Regions from separate parts of the Arthrobacter sp. UKPF54-2 genome, predicted to be linked through region 2. Evidence: riboswitches for the same ligand, from Rfam matches in the RefSeq annotation. Region 2 holds a riboswitch; the other holds the start of a gene.
The links. A riboswitch is a leader RNA that binds a small molecule or an ion and turns the genes downstream of it on or off. The one in region 2 is predicted to bind cyclic di-AMP.

Region 1 (6,984 bases), 180 kb from region 2:
CGCGACGGGCTGGTGGTGGTCTCCGGCGACCGGCACCTGGAACTGACCGAAGCGGGCCGCAAACGCGCCATCGAGGTGATGCGCAAACACCGGCTTGCCGAACGGCTCCTCGCCGACGTGATCGGACTCGACTGGGCCTACGTCCACGAGGAAGCGTGCCGCTGGGAGCACGTGATGAGTGAGCGGGTGGAACGGCGCATCTTCGAGATGCTGGACCACCCGACCGTGTCCCCCTACGGAAATCCGATCCCAGGGCTCGCCGACCTGGGCGGACTCCCGCAGGCGGAGGCCGCGGACGGCGTGGTCAACCTCCTCGACGCCATGGCCGGCTACGGCGCAGACTCCCGGATCACCGTGAGCCGCCTGGCCGAGCCCATCCAGGTGGAACCGGAGCTGCTGGTCCAGCTCGACGAGGGCGGAATCCGCCCCGGCGCCCGGGTCTCGCTCGAACGCGTGGGGGAGTACATCTCGGTCCGGGTCCCGGACATCGAGGGGGCCCTCGAACTGCCTCCCGAAGTCGCGGCCCACGTCTTCGTTACGCTCGGGTAACTTGTTCGGACCGCCGTCCTCAGGACCGGGGCCAAGTTGTGCACAGGCTAGATAACGAAATTATTACTGCCTGCCTTAATCGCCTATAGTTGATAACTGGCACTGATACTAAAGCGTTATCTGATCCGAAGCCGAGCTCTGCCAGCGGATCAGTCGGCGAGTCACCTTCTGGCAGAGGCGGGGGAACCACTAACGGCTGTTGATCCAACAGCCTTGGGGTGAAGTCCGCTAGCGGCAAGCAACAATCCACGAGGGCGCCCTTGGATGACCCTGTGTCTGGATGCTTGCACCGGCGGACCGGGTCTTTGATCTCTCTGACCCGAATCCGACAGCTAACTTCGCAGGCTATCCAGAGAGGAACCGTACTTGACCACCCAGACCGTCAGGGGCCGCCGTCGTGCGACCGGTCCCGCTCCGGAGCCGCGCCCGGCCGCCGTCGTAACCGTCGAGCGCCCCCGTGACGCGCACCGCGACGAACGCCGCGGCCGGCGGAGCGCCTTCCGCCAGATGACAGACTTCGCCGCCGTCAGCGGCGTCGGGCAGAAGGCCGGCATCGCTCTGGCGGCCACCGGACTGGTCCTGACCGTCACCGTCCCGGCCACCGGCCCGGTGATGGCCACCGACGCCGCCAAGACCGGCTCGGTGTCCGCCGCGGCACAGCCCGAGGTCAAGGCTTCGGCCGCCCAGATCGACTTCAACCGCACGGCTGTCACCACCAAGGGCGACCCGGACGGCAAGCTCAAGCAGCTGCTCAGCGCCCAGTCCGCCAGCACCATCACCCGTGCGGCCTCCGCCGGCAGCCTCGGGCACCCGCTGGACACGATGGTCTCCGCCTCGCCGTTCGGCTACCGGATCAGTCCCATTACGGGCGCCGTCGGAGAATTCCACCGCGGGCAGGACTACGCCGCCCAGTGCGGCACGCCCGTGCATGCCGCGGCCAGCGGCACCGTAACCTTTACCGGCTGGCACCCCTACGGGGGCGGCAACCGGGTCGTGATCGACCATGGCAATGGCCTGGAGACCACGTACAACCACTTGTCGTCCTCAACTGTCCGCGTGGGCCAGCAGGTTTCCCGCGGCGATGTGGTGGCGATGAGCGGCACCACCGGCGCCTCCACCGGCTGCCACCTCCACTTCGAGGTGATGGTCAACGGGGAAGTCGTTGACCCGCTGGGCTGGCTCTAAACCGAGCCGAGGGATCACTCGCATTTCTGTGACACGCCGTGATCTGAATGTGACATTGAGTCCCAACTGCTGTACCGTATGAAGCACGCCAACTTCTCCGAAGTTGGCGCTCTTGAGTGGATTGCCTAACTCTGCCACCGCTCAAGGTCCGTTCGCATGACATCGTCTGGCAGGGGCGGGGGAACCAATTTTGGTCTTCGCAAGAAGGCCTTGGGGTTAAGTCGCAAAGCTTCCCAGGAAGCAGCGCGGCCGGGTGACTCCCATCCGAATCCGACAGCTCACCTCGTAGGCATTGGGAGAGGCTACTTTCGTGTCTTCACGCCACAATGCTGCGCGTTCTCGCGCTGGCGAGGCTCAGTTGAGCCCGCTGAACTCCATGCTCCGCGCTGCCCTTGTCGGCGCCCGGACTGGATCTCACAACGCAGTTCCCGCTTTTGGCGCGTCTTCGCAGTACACCCTTCGCTAAAGAAACCCGTTTCGGGGCGATCCGGCGTACCCCCAAGATGCCGGAGCGTCCTCAGTCCCGCCTGAAATGAGCGCGGACAAAAGGATCACGAAAGAGAGAACTGAATGACTACTCGTGCAACCATTGCACGCCACCGCGCGGAGGTCACCAAGACCAACTCGCTGGCTGTCATTGCTAAGGCCGTCGGCGACAACGCCGGTGGTATGGGTCGCCAGGCCGCGGTTATCGCTGCAGCCTCCGGCCTGGTACTGACCAGCGGTATCGCAGCCAACGCTGCCGAGACCAACGTTCAGCGCGAGTCCACCTCCGCTTCCGCCCTGGAAGTGCAGTCCACCGCACCGGCCACGATCTCCGCGGCCTCCAGCATCGCGATCTCCTACGAGAAGCCTGCTGTTACCACCGCACCGGCCCCCGTCGAGGCTTCCAAGCCCGTCGTGAAGGTCAAGGAAGCTGCTGCTTCCACCGGCAACGCGGTGACCGCCTCGCTGGCCACGAAGGCTCCGGCTGCTGTCAGCGGCATGGGCGCTTCGATCGCCGCTGCTGCCTACGCGCAGATCGGTGTCTCCCAGGACTGCACCATGCTGGCCACCAACGCGCTGGCCGCAGTGGGCGTCAACTACCACGGCTGGCCCGCAGGTTACCTGTCCCTGGGCCGCACCGTGAGCGCCGCCGAGGCTCAGCCGGGCGACCTCGCCTACTACCAGAACGGCGGCATGGGCATGGCCCACATCGCTGTTTACGTCGGTAACGGCATGGCCGTCCACGGCGGTTGGAACGGCGGAACCACCGCGCTGTACAGCGTCAACGTCGGCTCCGGCCCGGTCTTCATCCGCGTCGGCGGCTAGGACTGGCTCCCGGTGTCCGCCGGAAGCATTGTGAAGGACCCCTGCCAGGCGGCAGGGGTCCTTTGCGTTGTACCAGGCGGGTTGCCCACCCGCGCCCGCCCCGCCCCCGACCTGCAGGCGGATTCCGCCGCCGGACCTGCTGGCCGCCCCGGCCGCGGGGCGCGGCGCGGGGCGCGGCGAAATAAAATTCGGTAAACCGGGCCTGCGGTGTTTACTCTTGTGGTGTCGATCCATAGCCCGACCATGCACAGGGCAGCCGGCCCTCGTGCCCCTGGCGGGTGCGGCCGTGAAGAGGTATGCGGATGCGCACTCTCGTTCTGAATGCTGGATATGAACCGCTGGCGGTAGTTACTTTCCGCCGGGCGCTGGTCCTTGTGCTGACAGGTAAGGCCAGTGTGGTGGCCGAAGGCGACGATCCCGTGGTGGGCCCGCAGGACATTCTCGGCCGGCCCACCGTGATCCTGCTGAACCGGTACATCAGGCCCCGTTACAACACCCTGACGGCGGTCAGCCGCAGGGGGGTGCTGCGCCGCGACAACCACCGTTGCGCTTACTGCGGCAAGGCGGCCCATACCATTGACCACGTCCAGCCCAAGTCCCGGGGCGGCGCGGATTCATGGGAAAATCTCGTCGCCGCCTGCCTGCGCTGCAACAACGCCAAAGGGGACCATACCCCCGGGGAAATGGGCTGGAAACTCGGCTTCGTCCCCGGTCCGCCCAGGGGCACCATCTGGCAGATCAAGGAATTGGAGAAGCCCACCCCGGCCTGGGACCCGTTCCTGCTTCCCGAAAAGGCACACTGAGCCTCCCGTCCTGACGCCCGGCGCGGGCCGCTGCGGCTAGGCTGGGCGGGTGGAATTCGACGCCGTAATCCTCGCCGGGGGCAGGTCCTCCCGGCTCGGCGGCGTGCCCAAGGCCCGCCTGACGGTAGCCGGCGCCACCTTGCTGGAGCTGGCCCTCAAGGCGGCCGGCGGAGCCCGCCGGATCGTGGTGGTCGGGCCGGACACGGGCGGCCTCCCGCCCCAGGTGCTCAGCTGCCGCGAAGAGCCCCCGTTTGCCGGACCCGCCGCCGCCATCGCCGCAGGCCTCGCCGCCCTGGCCGGGGCAGACGCCGGTGCCGGGGAACGTACTGCCGGCCGACCCGCGGCCCACACCTTGGTGCTCGCCTGCGACATGCCGCGGGTGGCCGCCGCCGTCGGCGCCCTGCTGGCGGCGGCGGACGGCCCGGCCGAAGGTCCGGGCGGCGGCCGCGACGGGGTCATGGCCGTGGCGCGGGATGGACGCTCCCAGCCCCTCGCCGGTCTTTATCGCACAGCCGCGCTACAACGCGCCGTCGGCGACGCGGCCCGGCGCAACGCGCTCGAGGGGGGCTCCGTCTTCGCCCTGCTTGCTAGTCTTGAACTGCGGACGGTTCCGGTTCCGCCGGGGTCCACCGACGACGTGGACACCTGGGATGACGCTTCCGCCCTGGGGGTTTCAGACCCCGGTCCAGGCCGGCCCGGCAACGGGCGGCCGAATTCGACTTTGGAGGCAAACGGTGAAAAGCCAGGATGAGACGCTGGAGGACTGGTGCCGGGCACTGCTCCAGGCCCTGGAACTCGAAGACGTCGAAATCGACATTAACGAAGTGCTGGGACTGGCCGGCGTGGCCGCGCACTCCGTCGTCCGACCCGCAGCTCCGCTGACCACCTTCATAGCCGGGTTCGCTGCCGGACTGGCTTCCGGCTCCGGGCAGGCGCCGGACAGTGTGTCCATGCAGGCCGCCATGGGCGTGGCCCGGAAACTCGCGAAGGACTACGCCGCCGCCGAGGCACCCGGGGCATGACGCCTGAGCCGCCCACGAGCAGTACCGGCGCCGAGGACGGCGCCTCCGGCGACCCGGCCGAGGCTCCGCACCGGCACCTTGCGCACGGCTGGCAGGAGGCACGGCAGCTGGCCTTCGACTGCGCCACCCCCATCCCGGCCGCGCCGGTGCCGCTCCGGCACGCCCTCGGGCGGACGCTGGCGGAGGATCTGACGGCGCTGCACGACATGCCGCACTACGCCTCCTCCGCGATGGACGGCTGGGCGGTCAACGGCAGCGGGCCCTGGATCCTCGCCGAGCCCGGCCAGCGGCTGGCCCCTCACCAGGGAAGCCCCATCGCGACCGGCGGGCTAATCCCGGCGGGCGCAAAGGCCGTTCTCCGCAGCGAGAGCGGCGTCATCGCCCCGGACGAAGACGGGCTGCCGGTCCTCAAACTCGGCGGCGGGGCCAAACCCGGGGAACCGCGCAACGGCGACCACATTCGCAAAGCCGCGGAGGAGGCCGCCGTCGGCGAGGTGCTCATCAAGGCAGGCGCCGTACTCAACCCCGCCCACCTGGCCCTGGCGGCCCTCGCCGGACACGACGCGCTGCCGGTCCTCGGCAAGCCCGTCGTCCGGCTTGTCTTTACCGGTTCCGAGGTCGTCAGCAGCGGCGTCCCCCAACCGGGCGAGGTACGGGACACCTTCGGGCCGCAACTGGCCGCCGTCGTGGAAATGCTCGGCGGGATCTACGCCGGTGAGGTCAAGATCGGCGACGCCGACGCCGACTGGCTCGCCGCCCTCGAGGACACCGACGCCCCGGCGGCGGAGCGGGGCACGGCCGCCGGCGACGCCGCGGAGCCGCTGCCGGCCGACGTCGTCATCACCACCGGCGGCACGGGCCGCTCCGGCACCGACCATCTCCGGCGCACGGTCGCGGCACTGGGCGGCCGGCTGCTCATCGACGGCATCGCCATGCGACCGGGCCACCCTGCCGTGCTGGCCGAACTGCCCGACGGGCGTTTTGTGATCGGGCTGCCCGGGAATCCCCTGGCGGCCATGATGGCGCTGTCCACCCTCGGCGCCCCGCTGCTGGCCGCCCTCGGGCACCGCTCTGCCCCGCCGGTGGTTGAAGTCCCGTGCGGGACCATGATCGATCCCGACCCGGGCCGGACCCGGCTGATGCCGTTCCGCATGCTGTACGGGATGGCCTCCCCGGCCCAGTACACCGGCCCGGGCATGATGCGCGGGCTGGCCGCGGCCGACGGCGTCCTGGTGGTCCCGCCGCACGGCGTGCAGCTGGGCGAGCCGGTGCCGGCGTTCGCGCTGCCGTGGGGCGCGGCCCTGCCCCAGGCCACCCCGGCCAAGACGGCCGCGAAGCCGGCCACGAAACGTGCCGCCCGGAAGCCGGCCGCGGACGGCCCGGTGGACTGGAGCGCGCTGCTTGGCTGAGGCGCGGAGGCAGTTCATGATGGATCCAGGGGCGGGCCGCCGCGGGCGGCCGGACCCAAATGCAATGCTGATGAGGAGTATCCAATGGGCCGCGTGACACAGCGCCGCAAGGTGCACAAATTTGTCCTGGACGGCTCGCCGCAGGCGCTGGAGTTTCCGGTCCGGCACCGGGAGGACGTGCTGGCGGTCGAGGAGCCGCTCGAAATCCGTCTCGGCAGCCTCTCCTACTCCGTCACGATGCGGACGCCGGGCAGCGACTTCGACCTCGTCGCCGGTTTCCTGGTCTCCGAAGGGGTCATCTGGGAACCGGAGCAGCTCGTCTCATTGCGGTTCTGCGCCGGCGAGGATGAGGACGGAGCCCAGACGTTCAACGTGGTGGAGGCGCAGCTGCGCCCCGACGTCGTTCGGCCCGACACCGGGCGTAACTTTTTCACCTCCAGCTCGTGCGGGATCTGCGGCACCGACTCGATCGATGCCGTGCGCAAGTCCTCGCACTTCAGCCCCGCCGGCGACCCGCTGACCGTCCCGGTGGAGACGCTCGCCTCGCTGCCGGACCGGCTGCGCGAAGCCCAGGCCGTCTTCGACGTCACCGGCGGCGTCCATGCAGCGGGACTCTTCCGGATTTCCGACGACGGCGACGCCGAGTTGCTCTGCCTGCGCGAAGACGTGGGCCGCCACAACGCGGTGGACAAGGTGGTGGGTTGG
Region 2 (6,984 bases):
CAAAAAGCTGATCGGCCGGACGCGCCCGGACCACGCGGACGCGGTGCCGCCGTACGAGACCTCGCCGTCGTTCCCCAGCGGCCACACCCTGAACACCACGGTGGTGATCGGGCTGGTGGTCTACCTCGCCTGCCTGCAGGTCAAACGCACCCTTGCCCGGGTCGGCTTCATCACGGCCGGTGTGATCTTTATCTTCGCCATGGGCATGAGCCGGGTCTACCTGGGCCACCACTGGATGACCGACGTGATCATCGGCTGGGTGCTCGGGCTGGGCTGGGTGGGGATCGTCATCCTGGCCCACCGGCTCTTCCACGTGCTCCGACACCGTGAACACACCGGCCCCGCACCGACGTTCGACAACGAAGCCCACCTGCGCGACCGGGCCCCCGGAAGCAGCCGCAGCGGCGGAACGGGCGACTCCGAGACCCCCGGCCCCGCGGGACGGTCCTCGACGTCCGGGTGATAGTTTTGACCCATGCGCACTCTCGTTGTGGACCACCCGCTGGTCGCCCATAAGCTCACCGTTCTGCGGGACAAGAACACCCCGTCCCCGGTCTTCCGCCAGCTCACCGAGGAGCTCGTCACGCTCCTGGCCTATGAGGCAACCCGCGACGTCCGCACCGAACCCGTGACCATCGAGACGCCGGTCAGCACCACGGTCGGCACGGCGTTCACCAAGCCCACCCCGCTGGTGGTCCCGATCCTGCGCGCCGGGCTGGGCATGCTCGAGGGCATGACCAAACTGGTCCCCACGGCCGAGGTCGGCTTCCTGGGCATGGCCCGCGACGAAGAAACCCTGGACATCATCACCTACGCCGAGCGCCTGCCCGAGGACCTGACGGACCGCCAGATCTTCGTCCTGGACCCCATGCTGGCCACCGGCGGCACCCTGCGTGAAGCCATCAAGTTCCTGTTCAAACGCGGCGCCTCGGACGTCACCTGCATCTGCCTGCTGGCCGCCCCGGAGGGCCTGGCCAAGCTCGAAGAGGAACTCTCGGACGCCAACGTGACGATCGTGCTGGCCTCGATCGACGAAAAGCTCAACGAGAAGTCCTACATTGTCCCCGGCCTGGGCGACGCCGGCGACCGCCTGTACGGCATCGCGGGCTAGTTCCGCAGCCGGTCAAGGGTTCCGGCGGGCAGCGCTCGGGACTACCGTGTGCCCATGGACTGGAAACTTGAACTCGTATTTGTCCCGGTATCCGACGTGGACCGGGCCAAGGATTTTTACGTCAACAAGGTGGGCTTCAACGCCGACTACGACGAGCGGCCCGCCGAAGGCATCCGCTTCGTCCAGCTGACACCGCCCGGGTCCGGGTGCTCCATTGCGATCGGCGAGGGCCTCAACGACGCCGCCCCCGGCACCGCCCCCAGCCTCCAGCTGGTGGTCAGCGACATCCAAGCCGCGCACCGGCAGCTGAAGGACAACGGCGTGGACGTCAGCGACATTGACGTCCAGGACTGGGGCCACTTCGTCTACTTCGCCGACCCGGACGGCAATAAATGGGCCGTGCAATACATCCCCAACCGTCCCAACGGCTAGCCGGCACGCGCAGGCCCGGCCGGCGGGCCCGGCCGGCAGGCCCGGCCGGCGCGGGGACAGACGCACGCAAGGCCCCGGATCCAATGGATCCGGGGCCTGGCCTTTCCGCCGGGGCCGGGGCCTGCGTGGCGGCGGTTTAGTACCAGTTGTGCGCGTAGTGGAAGTTCAGAGCGCCGCAGGGTGAGCCGTAGCGGTCCTGCACGTACTTCAGTCCCCAGTTGATCTGGGTCCGGTAGTTGGTGCGGTAGTCAGCGCCGGCGCTTGCCATTTTCTCGGCGGGCAGGGCCTGGACCACGCCATAGGCTCCGCTGCTCGCGTTCGTGGCAGTGGTCTTCCAGTCGGACTCCTTGGTCCACAGTTTCTGCAGGCACTGCATCTCGCTGGCGGCCCAGCCATGGGCGGGCAGCTGCGAGGCGGCGTAGGCCTGCGCACCCGCGGGATCGTCGACGGCGACCGGCTGCGCCGGGGCAGCCGCGGCCGGCGCAGGAGCCGCCGGAGCAGGAGCCGCCGGCGCGGGCGGAGCCGCCGGCGCGGGCGGGGCCGGGGCCTCGGCCGGCGTAACGTCGGAAGCCTTGGCCTCCACAGTGCCGGTGGAGGGGGAGGCCGGGGCGTTGCTGCCGACCTGTTCGAACTCCAGCTTCTGCAGCGAGGAGTCCTTGGACGCGGCCTCCGTGTGGGCGGCGGTGTTGGAAGCCTGGCCCGCGGCGCCCGCGCCCAGCAGGACCGCGAGGGCGGTCGCCACGACGGCGGCGCGCTTGCCCTTGGAACCTGCGCCGAGCCGGGACAGGGCCGTGCGCTTGGCCGGCTCGGCGCGGTGGCGCGCGACGTCGGCTTCAGCTGCCTGTTTAGCGCCTTCTGGGCGCATGGGTACCTTGAATTCAGTCATGTTTGCCTCTCAACGCCTACGGAGTTAGCTGTCGGGTTCGGATGCAAAAATCCGGCCGCACGGAATCTCAACGTGGCGGCTTAACCCCAAGGGTGCATGGATGCAGAATGCCCGGGAACTCTGGGTCCCCCGCCTCTGCCTAATCCATCGGAATCCGGGAAGCGGCAGAGTTTGGCGTCAATCCGGATACGCGGCCAGATCGATGGCCGCACTCTAAAACGGTACCGAACTTTCCCTTGGAAGTCACATTTAGGTAACGGCAGGCCGGGCTGGCGGCGTGGCGACTTGCCCCACTAGGCTGCGGGGGACGCCGCCGGAAGGCGGACGGTGAACTGCGTGCGGCCGGGCCGGGACGTGACGTAGACGGTGCCGCCATGGGCTTCGACGATGGCCTGCACAATGGAGAGCCCCAACCCGCTGGTGCCCTCCGCCGTCGCGGCCGGAACGGGGGAGGTGGAGGGGGCGATGGCCCCGGTGCGCGCCCGCGCCGCGGCCGTTTCCGGCGCCGGAACTGCGACGGCTGGCGCCGCGGCCGTGACGGGGTTCCGGCGGGAGACGTCGGCCCGGGTAAACCGGCGGAACACCCGGTCCACGAAGTCGGGGGCAATGCCGGTGCCGTTGTCCGTCACGGTGAGGACGGCAGTGCCGTCGTCGGCGGACGTCACCGCCGTCGTCACGGTGGTGCCGGGCTCCGTGTGCTTGCGCGCGTTGGAGAGCAGGTTCGCCAGCACCTGGTGCAGCTGGGCGGCGTCCCCCCGGACCACCACGGGCTCCTCGGCGAGCTCCAGCTGCCAGATGCGGTCCGGGGCCATGACCTTCTCGTCGCTGACCGTCTCGATCGCGAGCTGCGAGAGATCCACCTCGCTGAACTTCAGCGGCTGGCCCTCGTCGAGGCGGGCCAGCAGGAGCAGGTCCTCCACGAGGGCCGTCATGCGTTCCGACTGGCTCTGCACGCGGGCGAGGGACTTCTGGCCGTCCGGGGTGAAGTGCTCGGTCATGCGCATCAGCTCCGTGTAGCCGCGGATGGCCGTCAGTGGGGTCCGCAGCTCGTGCGAGGCATCGGCAACGAACTGGCGGACCTTCATCTCGCTTTGTTGCCGCGACTCCAGCGCGCTGGAGACGTTGTCCAGCATCTGGTTCAGGGCATAGCCCACGCTGCCCACCTCCGTGCTGGGATTGGCGGCGGACGGCGGCACCCGCACCGCCAGGGCAACTTCGCCGGCGTCGAGCGGGAGGCGGGAGACCTTGGTGGCCACCTCGGACAGGTGCTCCAGCGGTTTCATGGTGCGCCGGATCAGCGCCGTTCCGGCCAGCCCGATCACCACCAGGCCGCCGGAGGAGACCAGCACCATGGTCCAGACCAGTGAAGCCAAGGTGTTTTGCTTGTCCTTCAGGGGCAGGCCGGTGACGATCACATCGCCGTACGGGGTCTGTGCCGCGACCAGCCGGTACGCGCCGCTGGAGAGGGTCCGGTCAACGGGCGGCGCGCCGGGGGTGAGCGCCAGCAGAACGCCGGCGTCGTCGGCGGAGAGCGCTTTCCGGGTGGCGTCGTCGGCGAGGAAGCCGGCGCTGGTGACGGCGTCACCGAGGATCCGGGCATTGAGGGTGCCCACGGCCTGGCCGCGCGCTTCCAGCGGGTCCCGGCGCCCGTCGCCGCTGCCGGGGCCGGGCCGGCCGAACTCGCGCGCCCGCTCGGAGGCCTGGTCCAATTGGGAGTCCAGTTGTTTGGTCAGGAACAGGTTCATCGAGGCGTAACTGACCAGCCCGACGGCGCCACAGATGGCGACGAGGAGGGCCATGGCAAGCAGGACCAGGCGGGTGCGCAGGTGCCAGGTGGAAGGGCTGCGCCAGTCCCGGCCGGCGGCAGGGTCTCTGGCGGGAGCTGCCACGGGCTAGTCCGCCGGTTTCAGGACGTACCCGGCCCCGCGCACGGTATGGATCATCGGCGGGTGGACCGCGTCGACCTTCTTGCGGAGGTAGGAGATGTAGAGCTCCACGATGTTGGCCTGGCCGCCGAAATCGTAGTCCCAGACGCGGTCCAGGATCTGCGCCTTGCTGACCACACGCTTGGGGTTCTCCATCAGGTAGCGCAGCAGCTCGAACTGGGTGGCGGTCAGATGCAGTTCCTCCCCGGCGCGGGTCACTTCCCGGGTGTCCACGTTCAGGACGAGGTCCCCGACCACGAGCTCGGCAGTGTCCATCGCCGCGACGCCTGAGCGCTGGACCAGCCGGTGCAGCCGCAGCAGGACCTCTTCCATACTGAACGGCTTGGTCACATAGTCATCGCCGCCCGCCGCCAGGCCGGTGATGCGGTCCTGGACCGCGTCCTTGGCGGTCAGGAACAACGCGGGAACCTCCGGCGCGAAGGCCCGGATCCGGCCCAGCAGCTCGACGCCGTCGAAGCCGGGGAGCATAACGTCCAGAACCAGCACGTCCGGGCGGAAATCCTTGGCGAGTTTCACCGCTGCGGGGCCGTCCGCCGCCACCGCCACGGACCAGCCGGCCATCCTCAGCCCCATGCTCATGAGCTCCGAGAGGCTGGGTTCGTCATCCACCACGAGGGCGCGGATGGGTGAGCCGTCCGGGTGCGTGAGGTGGGGCAGGTTGTTGGTCATAGAGTGCGAGGTGGCCATGCGACAACTCTCCAATCCGGCAGTAGGGGATGGCTTTGGGGATCCTGTGCGCGAGCTGTGAATCACAGCTTAGCGAGCTGGACCGTCCCGGCCGCTGGATTTGACCCCTGTCCGGCCCGCGGACGGGAAAGGCGCGGGCGCCCCGGATGCCTGATTTGGCTGCCGCGCCTTACGGTGAACATTTTCCGCCCGACGACGAGTGGCAACGAAGAATCTTCGCCCAAAGCCGAATCCCGACCGTTCGTTCGGCAAAAACAAAGCACACTTCCTTGACACGCCAGAATTGTGACTTGCGCTACAATCGCCCTTTTTGTCTCACAATGCGGACTTTGGGGTCCATTGTTACTTGCTAGTTCTCATTGTTACGTTGCACACTTCAAATGTGAACAAGAACTCAACAGCACCTGCAGCCGCAGCTTCCTGGATCAGCGCACCAGCTGGTACCGAGATGCGCTGTTGTCGAATGCACGCCTAACTTCTCCACCCCAGAACGTTTCTAGGCATTCGCCCCCAGCCCAGCGTCGGGCGCCCCTCCCCAGTTCTCATTGCGGGGAACTAAGCATTCGAGCCGCGATGACGGCCATTCACATTGAGGTAAGCATTCCATGTCAGTTGCATCCGGATACGTCCACATCTCCGTCCGTAACGCCAACAAGGCCGGCCAGGCATCCGGCCTCCGCCAGGGCTTCGGCGGCCGCCCGAGCTACGGCCCCGCGGGAGCAGGCAACAGCTTCCCCGCCCCCGGTTACGCCGCCCAGGGCTACAACCCCAACTCGTACGGCCAGCTGCGTGCCGTCCCCGCCGCCGAGCCGTCCCCGGCCACCGCGCCGACTCCGGTGATCGCCCCCGGCAACGGCAGCCCGGTCCGCCCCGTGCCCAACGACAACGTGGCCCGCGGCTTTGTGCTCTACATGGGCATCGATGAGGAAACCGCGGCGGCTGCCGGGACCTCCATTGCCAAGCTGGCCCAGGAAATCCGCGCCTACGCCCAGTCGCTCGTCGCCGGTGCCGAAAGCTACGCCGCCGTCGCCGTCGCCCCCGCGTCCGCCCCGGGGTCAGCGCTCGACGTCGTCCGCTCCACCTTTGGCGACCCGACCGCCGGCGCCCGCCAGCGCGCCGAGAACGCCCGGCTGCAGCAGCCGCAGGATCCGCGCCCCTCGGGCGTGCTGATTGACCTCGCCCGCCGTGAAGTGGCGCTCGACGGCGAATCGCTGAACCTGACGTTCAAGGAGTTCGAGCTCCTCAACTACCTCGTGGAGAACGGCACCCGCACCGTGGGCCGCGATGAGCTGCTGGAGGGCCTGTGGCGCAATGCCGAAGAGGTCCCCAACGAGCGGACCATCGACGTGCACATCCGGCGCCTGCGCTCCAAGCTCGGCCGTCTCGCCAACACCGTGCGGACTGTGCGCGGGCAGGGGTACCGGTTCTACGAGCACCCCGAGGTTGTTGTCTGGGCCGCGCCGGAGTACTCCATCTAGCTTGGCTTTCGCGAAGCGCCCGTCCCTTGATGGGGGCGGGCGCTTTCGCTTTCGCGGCACGATCCCTCGGCGCCTGCGCTCGCGCCGCCGTCCCCTAACCTCGCAGGGCTCGGTCAGGGATCCGACGGCGGCGCTCACGCAACAACGGCGCTTTCGGGATGTGCCGCTGCGCTGCAGTGCCCGCTCTAGGTACGTGCGTCCGCCGCTGTTGGCCCTGTTGTGTCTGGGGGCTTCGGGCGTAGTCTCGGTCCCGTCGATCCGACTATTGGGAGGGAACATGTCTGTTGCACGTATTACTACCCTGAGCTCCAATTCGAAGACCTCGTTTGATGCCGCCATTAAGGAGGGCGTCGACCGGGCCAACAAGACCCTGCGCAATGTCACGGGGGCGTGGGTGAAGGAGCAGAAGGTCGAAATCAGCGACGGCGCCGTCGTGGCCTGGCA

Region 1: it holds a riboswitch for cyclic di-AMP, as region 2 does, so the genes downstream of both, E7Y32_RS02200 (M23 family metallopeptidase) here and E7Y32_RS03015 (hypothetical protein) in region 2, are expected to answer to the same signal.

Annotation. Positions count from the first base shown of each region.
Region 1 covers NZ_CP040174.1:515,498-522,481, reverse strand. The annotation lists gene E7Y32_RS02205 (metal-dependent transcriptional regulator) at 1-549, shown strand, start outside; cyclic di-AMP (ydaO/yuaA leader) riboswitch at 669-911, shown strand; gene E7Y32_RS02200 (M23 family metallopeptidase) at 916-1,734, shown strand; cyclic di-AMP (ydaO/yuaA leader) riboswitch at 1,847-2,040, shown strand; gene E7Y32_RS02195 (NlpC/P60 family protein) at 2,305-3,045, shown strand; gene E7Y32_RS02190 (HNH endonuclease) at 3,348-3,848, shown strand; gene E7Y32_RS02185 (molybdenum cofactor guanylyltransferase) at 3,898-4,599, shown strand; gene E7Y32_RS16320 (DUF6457 domain-containing protein) at 4,583-4,870, shown strand; gene E7Y32_RS02180 (molybdopterin molybdotransferase MoeA) at 4,867-6,279, shown strand; gene fdhD (formate dehydrogenase accessory sulfurtransferase FdhD) at 6,364-6,984, shown strand, end outside.
Region 2 covers NZ_CP040174.1:691,947-698,930, reverse strand. The annotation lists gene E7Y32_RS03030 (phosphatase PAP2 family protein) at 1-463, shown strand, start outside; gene upp (uracil phosphoribosyltransferase) at 476-1,111, shown strand; gene E7Y32_RS03020 (glyoxalase superfamily protein) at 1,166-1,543, shown strand; gene E7Y32_RS03015 (hypothetical protein) at 1,680-2,429, opposite strand; cyclic di-AMP (ydaO/yuaA leader) riboswitch at 2,429-2,616, opposite strand; gene E7Y32_RS03010 (HAMP domain-containing sensor histidine kinase) at 2,723-4,318, opposite strand; gene E7Y32_RS03005 (response regulator transcription factor) at 4,322-5,062, opposite strand; gene E7Y32_RS03000 (winged helix-turn-helix domain-containing protein) at 5,668-6,540, shown strand; gene E7Y32_RS02995 (dodecin family protein) at 6,818-6,984, shown strand, end outside.